DNA from 3 places in the Streptomyces endophyticus genome. Region 2 is predicted to be linked to each of the others. Evidence: riboswitches for the same ligand, from Rfam matches in the RefSeq annotation. Region 2 holds a riboswitch; each other region holds the start of a gene.

The links. Region 2 has a riboswitch for cyclic di-AMP ahead of OKJ99_RS04250 (C40 family peptidase). Riboswitches for the same ligand answer to the same signal wherever they lie in the genome.
Region 1: linked by a shared signal. The riboswitch ahead of OKJ99_RS19405 (M23 family metallopeptidase) and the one ahead of OKJ99_RS04250 (C40 family peptidase) in region 2 are both predicted to bind cyclic di-AMP.
Region 3: linked by a shared signal. The riboswitch ahead of OKJ99_RS26025 (transglycosylase family protein) and the one ahead of OKJ99_RS04250 (C40 family peptidase) in region 2 are both predicted to bind cyclic di-AMP.

The regions. Positions count from the first base shown of each region.
Region 1 covers NZ_JAOZYC010000122.1:193,947-197,200, forward strand. Annotated here, with positions in the region: gene OKJ99_RS19400 (SGNH/GDSL hydrolase family protein) at 1-641, opposite strand, end outside; gene OKJ99_RS19405 (M23 family metallopeptidase) at 814-1,596, opposite strand; cyclic di-AMP (ydaO/yuaA leader) riboswitch at 1,600-1,770, opposite strand; gene OKJ99_RS19410 (tyrosine-protein phosphatase) at 2,154-2,951, shown strand; gene OKJ99_RS19415 (ABC transporter permease) at 3,132-3,254, opposite strand, start outside.
Region 2 covers NZ_JAOZYC010000015.1:6,629-9,882, forward strand. Annotated here, with positions in the region: gene pcrA (DNA helicase PcrA) at 1-1,000, opposite strand, end outside; cyclic di-AMP (ydaO/yuaA leader) riboswitch at 1,187-1,338, shown strand; gene OKJ99_RS04250 (C40 family peptidase) at 1,347-2,546, shown strand; gene OKJ99_RS04255 (hypothetical protein) at 2,631-2,984, opposite strand.
Region 3 covers NZ_JAOZYC010000139.1:45,785-49,038, forward strand. Annotated here, with positions in the region: gene eno (phosphopyruvate hydratase) at 1-366, opposite strand, end outside; gene OKJ99_RS26025 (transglycosylase family protein) at 844-1,563, opposite strand; cyclic di-AMP (ydaO/yuaA leader) riboswitch at 1,568-1,726, opposite strand; gene OKJ99_RS26030 (transglycosylase family protein) at 1,907-2,953, opposite strand; gene OKJ99_RS26035 (recombinase family protein) at 3,193-3,254, opposite strand, start outside.

The sequences.
Region 1 (3,254 bases), on a different contig from region 2:
TGCTCGGGGTCGGCCGGCACGTCGATGCCCAGCGCCTGGCCGGCGCGCAGCGCCACCCGCGTGTGCCCCTCGGGCGAGAGGTGGAGGCGGTCCTCGTCCCAGGCCCTGCGGTCCTGGATGGACCTGAGGGACCACAGGTCGAGCATCAGGCACCCGTGGCGGTCGGCGATCGCCCGCACATGCATGTTGTACGTGGCGATCTTGCCGCGCAGGTGCTTGAGCACGGCCACGTCCCGGGTGTCGAAGCCGGTGGCCACCATGACGGTGCCGGCCGCGTCGGCGAGCTTGACGACGGCCTTCTCGAAGCGTTCGGCCACGTCGTCCGGGTCGGTGCCGGGGCGGATGATGTCGTTGCCGCCGGCGACCAGGGTCACCAGGTCGGGGGCGAGCTCGACCGCCTTGGGGACCTGGTCCGCGACGACCTGGTCGAGCAGCTTGCCGCGCACGGCCAGGTTCGCGTACCTGAAGGTGTCCTCGGGGACACGGTCGTCCAGGAGGACGGCGAGCCGGTCGGCCCAGCCCGCGAACTTTCCGTCGGGGCCGGGGTCGCCGACTCCTTCGGTGAAGCTGTCTCCCACGGCCGCGTAGGACCGGATCGCGCCGTTGAGTGAATCCGTGAGTGCTCTCGATTCGTGTGCCACCCACGTAGTTTCGCTCGCGAAAAGTGACCTACGCCATCGTAGGTAGGGGTTGACGCCTGGTGAGATACCCCACTCGCGATCTCGGGAATAACTGGGGGAACGCGATTCGGCGCCCGGAGGGATTCCCTCCGGGCGCCGAATGGAGCGGGTCGACGAGCCGCTACGACACGTCTCAGGCGTTCACGCCGTGCTCGCTCAGGTAGGCGATCGGGTCGACATCCGAGCCGTAGTCGGCGGTCGTGCGGACCTCGAAGTGCAGGTGCGGGCCGGTGACGTTGCCGGTCGCGCCGGACTTGGCGATCTCCTGGCCGGCCGTCACGGTGTCGCCCTGGGCGACGCCGATCGAGGACAGGTGGCCGTACTGGGAGAAGTGGCCGTCGGCGTGCTCGATGACGACCTCGTTGCCGTACGCGCCGCCCGAGCCGGTCGAGACGACGGTGCCCTCGGCGATGGACTTCACGGAGGTGCCGGTCGGGATCGAGAAGTCGGCACCGGTGTGGCTGCCGCTGGACCACATGGATCCGGAGTTGCCGTAGTCCGTGCCCTTGGCGCCGTCGACCGGCGCCGCGTAGTCGCCGGAGGCGGTCGTCTTGGCGCTCGCCTGCGCGGTGGCGGCCGCGGCCTCGGAGCCGGAGTCGCTGTCGGCCGCGCCGCCGACGGCGAGCTTGACGCCGATCTTGAGGTGGTCCGCGTTGGAGCCGACGGCGTCCTTGTTGTCCTCGTACAGCTTCTTCCAGCCGCCGCCGACGTCCTGCGCCTTGGCGATCTTCGAGAGCGTGTCACCGGCCTTGACGGTGTACGTCGTGGTGTCGGCGGTAGCGCCGGACGTCGCGGCCTGCGCGCCGGAGGCGCCCATCAGCGGCAGCGCGAGCGCGGCTCCACCGGCGGAGGCGACGGCGGCGACACGGGCGATGCGCTGGGAGGTCGAAAGACGGTGCTTTCCCTTTGCGGGCATGCTGATTTTCCTCTCCGTCGCCTACGAGGTGAGCTGTCGGGTTCGGGCTGGAGATGCCCGGCCGCGCCCGGGGTGCGGGCACGGCTTCACCCCTAGCCACTTCGGGAAATCCCTCCGCGGCGTACTGCGTGTGGGTCCCCCGCTCCTGCCGTGACGGGTAGTCGAAAGGAATCCGGGCGGCGGCAGGACTAGGCGTTCCGACCGGATTGATTGGTGACCGTAGGCGAACGGCAATGGCGGCGACAAACCCCGAATTCATCTACGGGGGCAATTCCTTGGGTTTCTGAGGCTTCCCTGTGTAACCCTGCGTCGACATTCTTCGCTTTACCAACGCCATACTTTCGGGGATTACTGGGGAGGCAATCCGGGCCGCCCGGCACGCAGCGTCACGAACATGAAGCCGGTCACGCACACGCCCACAAGCCCCTCCGATTCATGCACAGTTGACACAGAACGGTGCGAATCGGACAGATGGTTGCCTGTGGAACCGATGTCGTATCGTCAGGAGCGCGCCCGCCGGCGACCCAACGCCGGTGCACCGATTGGGAGGAGCCCCTGTGACGCAGCACGCACCGTCCACCGAGCCCGAGCTGACCGGAGTGCGCAACTTCCGGGACGTCGGCGGCCTGCCCACCGTGGACGGCCGGCGCGTGCGCCAGGGCGTACTGTTCCGCAGCGGTCACCTAGCCCACGCCACGGCCGAGGACTCGACCTTCCTCTCCTCCCTCGGCCTGCACACGGTCTTCGACTTCCGCAACTCCGCGGACCAGAAGCTGGAAGGCGCGGACGTCGAACTGCCTGGCGTGCGCAACCTGAACCTGCCGCTCAACGACCCCGCCGACGGCGCCGAATTCTGGACCATGGTCCGCGACGGCAACATCGACCAGCTGCGCCAGATCCTCTCCGAGGGCCGCGCGGCGAACCGGCTCGTCGACTCCTACCGCACCATGATCAAGGAGCGCACCGCCGAGCACAGCCGCGTGCTGCACTCCCTCGCCGAGGACAGCCTCCCCGCGCTGATGCACTGCGCGGCGGGCAAGGACCGCGCGGGTCTGTCGATCGCGGTGACGCTGCTCGCGGTGGGCGTGGAGCGCGACGCCATCGAGGCGGACTACCTCAAGTCCAACGAGAAGCACCGCCGCTACAACGTGCGCCGCACCGCCACCGCGAAGGACGCCTACTCCCCCGAGATCATGGAGCTGCTCAGCCCGCTCTTCGACGCCCGCATCGAGTACCTCAACGCGGGCCTCGAGACCATCGACGAGCACTGGGGCAGCACGGACCGCTACCTCGAAGAGGGCCTGAAGGTCACCGCGGCGACGCGCGAGCGACTGCGCGAGCGCCTCCTCGACTAGGGCCCTTCTGACGGATCTTGCCGGAGTCGCGGGGTCTGGCACGCGCCTGCACCGCCCATTGACGCCGTCCGCGTCCAGCCTGACCCGTCAGAAGGGCCCTAGCGTCCGCCCGAGCGCTTCCTCGGCCGAGGCCCGGCAGCACCTGACGCCCGGCAGCACCGCCTCGGCCGAGGCCCGACGTCACCCCTCTCTGTCGCGAAGTGCCGCGCGGGCAGGGAGGGTTACGGCGAGCAGGCCGAGGCACACCGCGCCTGCCGCGAACGTGCCGTACACCAGCGGGGGTATGTACGGGGACTCCCCCGT
Region 2 (3,254 bases):
GGATCGTGGCGCCACGGAACGCGTAGATCGACTGGTCCGCGTCACCCACGACGCACAGCTCGGCCGGGTCCGCGTCCTCGCCGTCAGTGGGGCCGACCAGCTCGCGCACCAGCGCGTACTGCGCGTGGTTCGTGTCCTGGTACTCGTCGACCATGACGTGGCGGAAGCGGCGGCGGTAGTGCTCGGCGACGTCCGGGAACGCGCGCAGCAGGTTCACCGTCGTCATGATCAGGTCGTCGAAGTCCAGCGCGTTCGCCTCGCGCAGACGTCCCTGGTACATCGCGTAGGCCTGGGCGAGGGTCTTCTCGAAGCCGTCGGCCGCGGTCGCCGCGAAGTCCTCCTCGTCGATCAGCTCGTTCTTGAGATTGCTGATCTTGGCGCTGAAGGACTTCGGGGGGAACTTCTTCGGGTCCAGGTCCAGGTCGCGGCAGACGAGCGCCATGAGCCGCTTGCTGTCGGCGGCGTCGTAGATCGAGAAGGAGGACGTGAAGCCGAGCTTCTTGCTCTCCCGGCGCAGGATGCGCACGCACGCGCTGTGGAAGGTGGAGACCCACATCGCGTTGGCGCGCGGGCCCACCAGGTCCTCGACGCGCTCCTTCATCTCGCCCGCGGCCTTGTTCGTGAACGTGATCGCGAGGATCTGGCCGGGGTGCACGCCGCGCTCGGCGAGCAGGTACGCGATGCGGTGCGTGAGGACGCGGGTCTTGCCGGATCCGGCGCCCGCGACGATGAGCAGCGGGGAGCCGCCGTGCACGACGGCCGCCTGCTGGTTCTCGTTCAGCCCCTCCAGGAGGGAGGCCGAGTCGAGGACCGGGCGCGGGGCGCCGTCCCGGTAGTGCGTGTCCCTGCCTTCGGGCGCGCCGAGCTTCCCGCCGAACAAGTCGTCCGGCATCGGCTCCGGGGCCCCGTCGTCGTGCTCGGGGTCCGGGGGCGGCGGCGGGGGTTCCTCCGCGCTGTTCTGGAGGCCGGTCAGGAAGCTGTCGTCAAAGAGGCTGCTCATCGCTCTACGAGTCTAGGCGGCCCCACTGACAACCCGTGGCTGCCTTCGGAACTCCGAGGACCCTCCAGAGGGCAGATCACGAAAATGTATCGGGCATATCGAACATCAACCTTCACAGCAGCCACACGAGTTGGCTACGGTGCAGCCGGGCAGCCCGTCCCCCCGCCCGCGAATGTCGCGGCGAACGGGAAGCCCCCGCTGAGTTCCGTACGCCGTAAGGCAGGGAACCGGGGACCCAACCGACCTTGGGGTGAATCGGTCAGCCGACCGTAGGGCAGCCTTCCGCGTACCACGCCCGAACCCGACAGCTAACCCGGTAGGCGGACGACGGAAGGAGTCGCCTGCCTTGGCGTCGCACCGCAAGCCCCGCAGCCGTTCCCGGATGACCGGCGGCCTTCGCACGACCCCCGCGGTCGGCATCACGACCGCCGCCCTCACCTCCGTGGCACTGCTCTCGCAGACGGCACAGGCCGCGCCCGCGCAGCCGTCGTCGAAGCCGCGCCTCGAAGAGGTCCAGCAGAAGGTCGACACCCTGTACCGGCAGGCCGAGGTCGCCACCCAGAAGTACAACGGGGTGAAGGAGCAGACCGACTCCAAGAAGCAGCAGGTCGACAAGCTCCTCGACGATGTCGCGCAGCGCACCGACGAGATGAACACGGCCCGCCAGAAGCTCGGCAGGTACGCCGCCGAGCAGTACCGCTCGGGCGCTGTCAGCGACACCGCGACCATGTTCCTCGCGGACGATCCGGAGGACTACTTCTCGCAGCGCCAGCTGATGAGCCGGCTCACCGACGAGCAGAAGAAGTCGGTCGACGACTATCAGTCACAGGCGCGCGAGACCGCGAAGAAGCGCACCGAGGCGCAGTCGAGCCTCCAGGACCTCACCGAGTCGCAGACCGAGCTGAGGTCGTCGAAGGAGACCGTCCAGACGAAGCTCTCCGACGCGCGCAAGCTGCTGGCCGAGCTGACCGCCGAGGAGAAGGAGCGGCTCGCCGCGATCCAGAAGGCCAAGGAGGCGGCGGCCCGCAAGAAGGCCGCGGAGCTGGCCGCCAAGCAGAAGGCGGCGGAGGCGGCGAAGCGGGAGGCGGCCGAAAAGGCGCGCCAGCAGGAGGAGGCCTCCGGCTCGTCCTCCGGTTCCTCTTCCGGTTCCTCGGGGTCCTCCTCCGGCTCGTCGGACGCCTCGTACGCCACGAAGGCCGCGCAGGCGCTCGCGTTCGCCAAGTCACAGGAGGGCAAGCCGTACGTGTGGGGCGCCACGGGCCCGGACTCGTACGACTGCTCGGGTCTGACGCAGGCGGCGTGGAAGTCCGCGGGGATCTCGCTGCCCCGGACGACCTGGGACCAGGTCGAGATCGGCAAGACGGTGCCGCTCTCCGATATCCAACCCGGTGACCTGGTGTTCTTCTACGACGACATCAGCCACGTGGGCCTCTACATGGGCGACGGCATGATGGTCCACGCGCCGAAGCCGGGCGCGGTCGTGCGCGAGGAGTCGATCTACTACGACGGCACGTCGTCGATCCACAGCGTGGTGCGGCCGGCCTGATGTGCGCAGAAAAATGTCGCAGTTATACGTCTGACTGCGACATTTTTCTGAGCGGGCCCCACTCCGGGCCGGGAGACCGGATTCTCAGGTCCAGAGCACCGCGATGAAGATGTTGACGACGGTGAGCGCGCCGACGGTGATGAAGAGGCCCTTCTCCGCCTTCTCCTCGTCCCGCTTCACGTAGACGATGCCGAGGATCACGATCAGGAGCGCGAGCTTCACGCCGATCTTGATGTTGTTCACGGTGCTGCCGTCGGCCTGATTGAGGCCGACCAGGGCGACACCGGTCACCAGCATGGTCAGGGCGCCGTGCAGCATCGCCTTGTTGAAGCGGGCCGCGCCCTCCTTCATCGCCGACATCTGCGTGAGGAAGCCGCCGAGCAGCGAGGCGATGCCGATGACGTGCAGGCCGACGAAGAGGTGGATGAGTACGTCCATGGCTCGGAGCCTAACCGGACGCCCATGGCCCACTACGGGCGCCCCTTTGCCACTCTGTTATCACTCTCCGCCACCACCCGTAACAAACAGGCCAGTTACGAACAATCCGGCGCCAACCCGTTACGCAGAGGTTTAGCGTCCTTTCTCAGGTGACCGGCTCCCCACCGCCGCCCGGGCCAGGGGCGGCAGTCGGACACCACCGCCGAGAAAGGTCCGGCGGCGGCCCGCTCCCCCTGTGCGGGCCGCCGCCGGACGCGCGACCGGGGGTCG
Region 3 (3,254 bases), on a different contig from region 2:
GGCGGCGTGGGCCACGGCGAGCGAGACGCCGAGGATCGCGTTGGCGCCGAGCGAGCCCTTGTTGTCGGTCGCGTCCAGGTCGAACATCGCCTGGTCGATCAGGCGCTGCTCGGTGGCGTCGTAACCGACGAGCTCCGGGCCGATCTGCTCGATGACGGCGAGGACGGCCTTCTCGACGCCCTTGCCCTGGTAACGGTTCGGGTCACCGTCGCGGAGTTCGATGGCCTCGAAGGCACCGGTGGAGGCACCCGACGGGACGGCCGCGCGGCCGGTGCTCCCGTCGTCGAGGCCGACCTCGACCTCGACCGTGGGGTTGCCTCGGGAGTCCAGGATTTCCCGGGCTACGACGACGTCGATGGACGGCACGAGCATCTCCTTCTGGGATGTGACGCAGGCTATGCGGGCGGCTGCTTGGATACGTGGGCCCGCACCCCTGAGCGTAACCGGCTCGCGGGCATCGGCCATCCGAACGCCCGCCTCGTGGACAACGCCCTGAGCGAAATGTTCCTTAACGGAACAAAAACAGCGACCTCCGTCCCGGCTGTGCCGGAAAGGAGGTCGCCGAAGTGAGCGGCCCGTGGGGACGGGGGGCGGGCCCTTCTGACGGATCAGGCCGGACTCGGAGTGCCGTGTCCGGTCGGCTCCGCGAGCGGGGTCTGGTACGTGCAGCTGCAAGGCGGAGGAGGGCGACGACGCGGAGCGTCGGCAACCAACGACAACGCAGCAGATGCGCGTGCCAGACCACGCGACTCCGGCAGGATCCGTCAGAAGGGCCCGGAGGCGGGGCTCGGCGTCCGCCGATGCCGAGCCCGTGCCTGGGTCGGTCCTGCGCGGACCGGACGCTTAGCTGAGGTGCAGCTGCTGACCCGGGTAGATCAGGTTGGCGTCCTTGACGATGTCCTTGTTCTTCTCGAACAGCTGCTGCCAGGTCGTGTCGTGCGCCTCGGCGATCTTGCTGAGGGTGTCACCGGACTCGACCTTGTACTCGCCGTCGCCCTTCTCGACCTTGTTACCGGTCGGGGTGGTGACGGTGTCCTGCTTCGGAGCCTCCTGCTTCGGAGCCTCCTGCTTGGGGGCCTCCTGCTTCGGGGCCTCCTGCTGCTGCGGCTGCTCGCGCTGCTCGGAGCGGTCCGCACGCTGCTGGGTGTCCTGCTGCTGCGAGGACGAGTCGTCCGCGCCACCCTCGTTCGGGGTGGAGGACAGGCCGGAGCCGCAGTTCGGCCAGGCACCGCTGCCCTGCGAGGCGAGAACCTTCTCGCCGACGGCTATCTGCTGCGCCTTGGAGGCCTGGTCGGCGGTGGAGGCGTACTGGTCGCCGCCGTAGGCGGACCAGGTGGAGGACGAGAACTGCAGGCCACCGTAGAAACCGTTGCCGGTGTTGGTGGACCAGTTGCCACCGGACTCGCACTGCGCGACCTGGTCCCACTCGGACGTGGTCGCGGCGGAGGCGGACGTGGCACCCATCAGCGGCACGGCGACGGCGGCAGCGGCGACTCCGCCGAGCGTGGCGACGCGAACGGCCTTGGACGGGCGGCGGTGCTTGTTCTTGCCGGAAAACAGCATGGAGATATCTCCTCACCGACGCCTGCGAGGTGAGCTGTCGGGTTCGGACCAGTGAGTGCCCGGCAGACGCATCCTTGTGCGCTGCTTAACCCCAAGCCCGTCCGGTCTCCCGGAAAGGCGGCTTACCTGGGTCCCCCGCTCCTGCCTACGGCGCTTACGCGTCGACTGTTCCCGTACGGACGTTGGCAGGATTCGGCGTGACGTCCATCGGGGCCCGCTGAAGCGAGCGGTCACGAACGTAAGCGGTCGATCCGTCCGATTTCAAAGTCGATCAGGGGCTTTGAGACCCATGTCTCACTCGCTCGACATCGGACAAAGCCCCTCGAACCGGCCCGAACTCCCGCTACCTTTTGTCCGATCCGTCCCCAAGATCCAGGCTCTGACCAGGAAGGATGAGGTCTGGGTCGGTACCGACCGTCTCCTTGTTCCGCTCATAGAGCGCGTCCCATCCGCCGTGCACGTCCTGGGCCTTCGCGATGCCCCAGAGGCTGTCGCCGGCGTGGACCTCGTACGTGTCGCCGGCGCGCTTGTCGTCGCGCGAGGCGTGACGGCCCTCTCCCGTACGGGAGTCGGAGCCGCCACCGTCGTCGTCGGCGGCGCGATCGCCGCGGTGACGGCCGGACGTGGCGTCGTCCGGGGCCTCACCGGAGGGGGAGGCGGACGGCGAGGCCGTCTCGGAGGCGGCGTCGTCAGAAGGCGCGTGGGACTTGTCACTTGACGGGCTCGGAGAGTCCTCGCCCTGGTTACCGGAGGTATCGCCCGACTCGCCCGCCGAGGGGGCGTCCGACGGGTCGGAGCCCTCGGGGTCGTCGTGACCCTTGTCTCCCGAATCCGCGGAATCCGTCGAGTCCTCCGGGTTCGCCGAATCCGCCGAATCCGTCGCGTCCGTGGAGCCGGTGTTGTCGGCGCTCTCGTCGACACCCTCGTCCGCCTTGTCGCCGGCATCGGTGTCGGACGACGACTCGGAAGGCTGCGGCGACGCGGACACACCCGGGTCGACGTTCGCCGAGTCGTCGTCGTTGGTAAGACCCGACGTGAGCGAGCACATCGGCCAGGCGCTCACGCCCTTGGCGTCGAGGACCTTCTCGGCGACGGATATCTGCTGCGAGCGGCTGGCCTGGTCGGCACGCGGGGCGTAGTCGAGCCCTCCGTACTGCTCCCATCTCTCCTGCGTGAACTGGAGACCGCCGTAGTAGCCGTTACCGGCGTCCAGGCTCCACTGCCCACCGCTCTCGCACTCGGCGAGCTTGTCCCACGCCTGCGTGGTCGCGGCGCTCGCGCCGCTCGCGGCGAACAGCGGGATCGCGATGGCGCTGCCGGCGACTCCGGCGGCGACGACGAGAGCAGGGGCCTGACGGGGGCGACGGTGTCGACCGTTCCCGGAGAGCATGCGGTTGCCTTTCGCGAGACTGATGCTGCTACGCGCGACGGGTGGTGCAAGTGGTGCGGGTTGTGCATGTGTCGCGATGATCCGTGAACGTAGCGGCACTCGAACTCCTGTCACAAGTCGATGCAGCGTAGATCACGTGAAAGTCACATTGTTGACGGTCCGTCAGTTCCGGAATGTTCTGCACCCCGCGAACTGTGCGACGAATCCACACAGTTCGCGGCAATCCAGGCCACCCGCTTTCAGGCGGCCGCCCCACCACCGACCCGCATACCGGAGGAATCCGTACCGCCCTCACCGACGC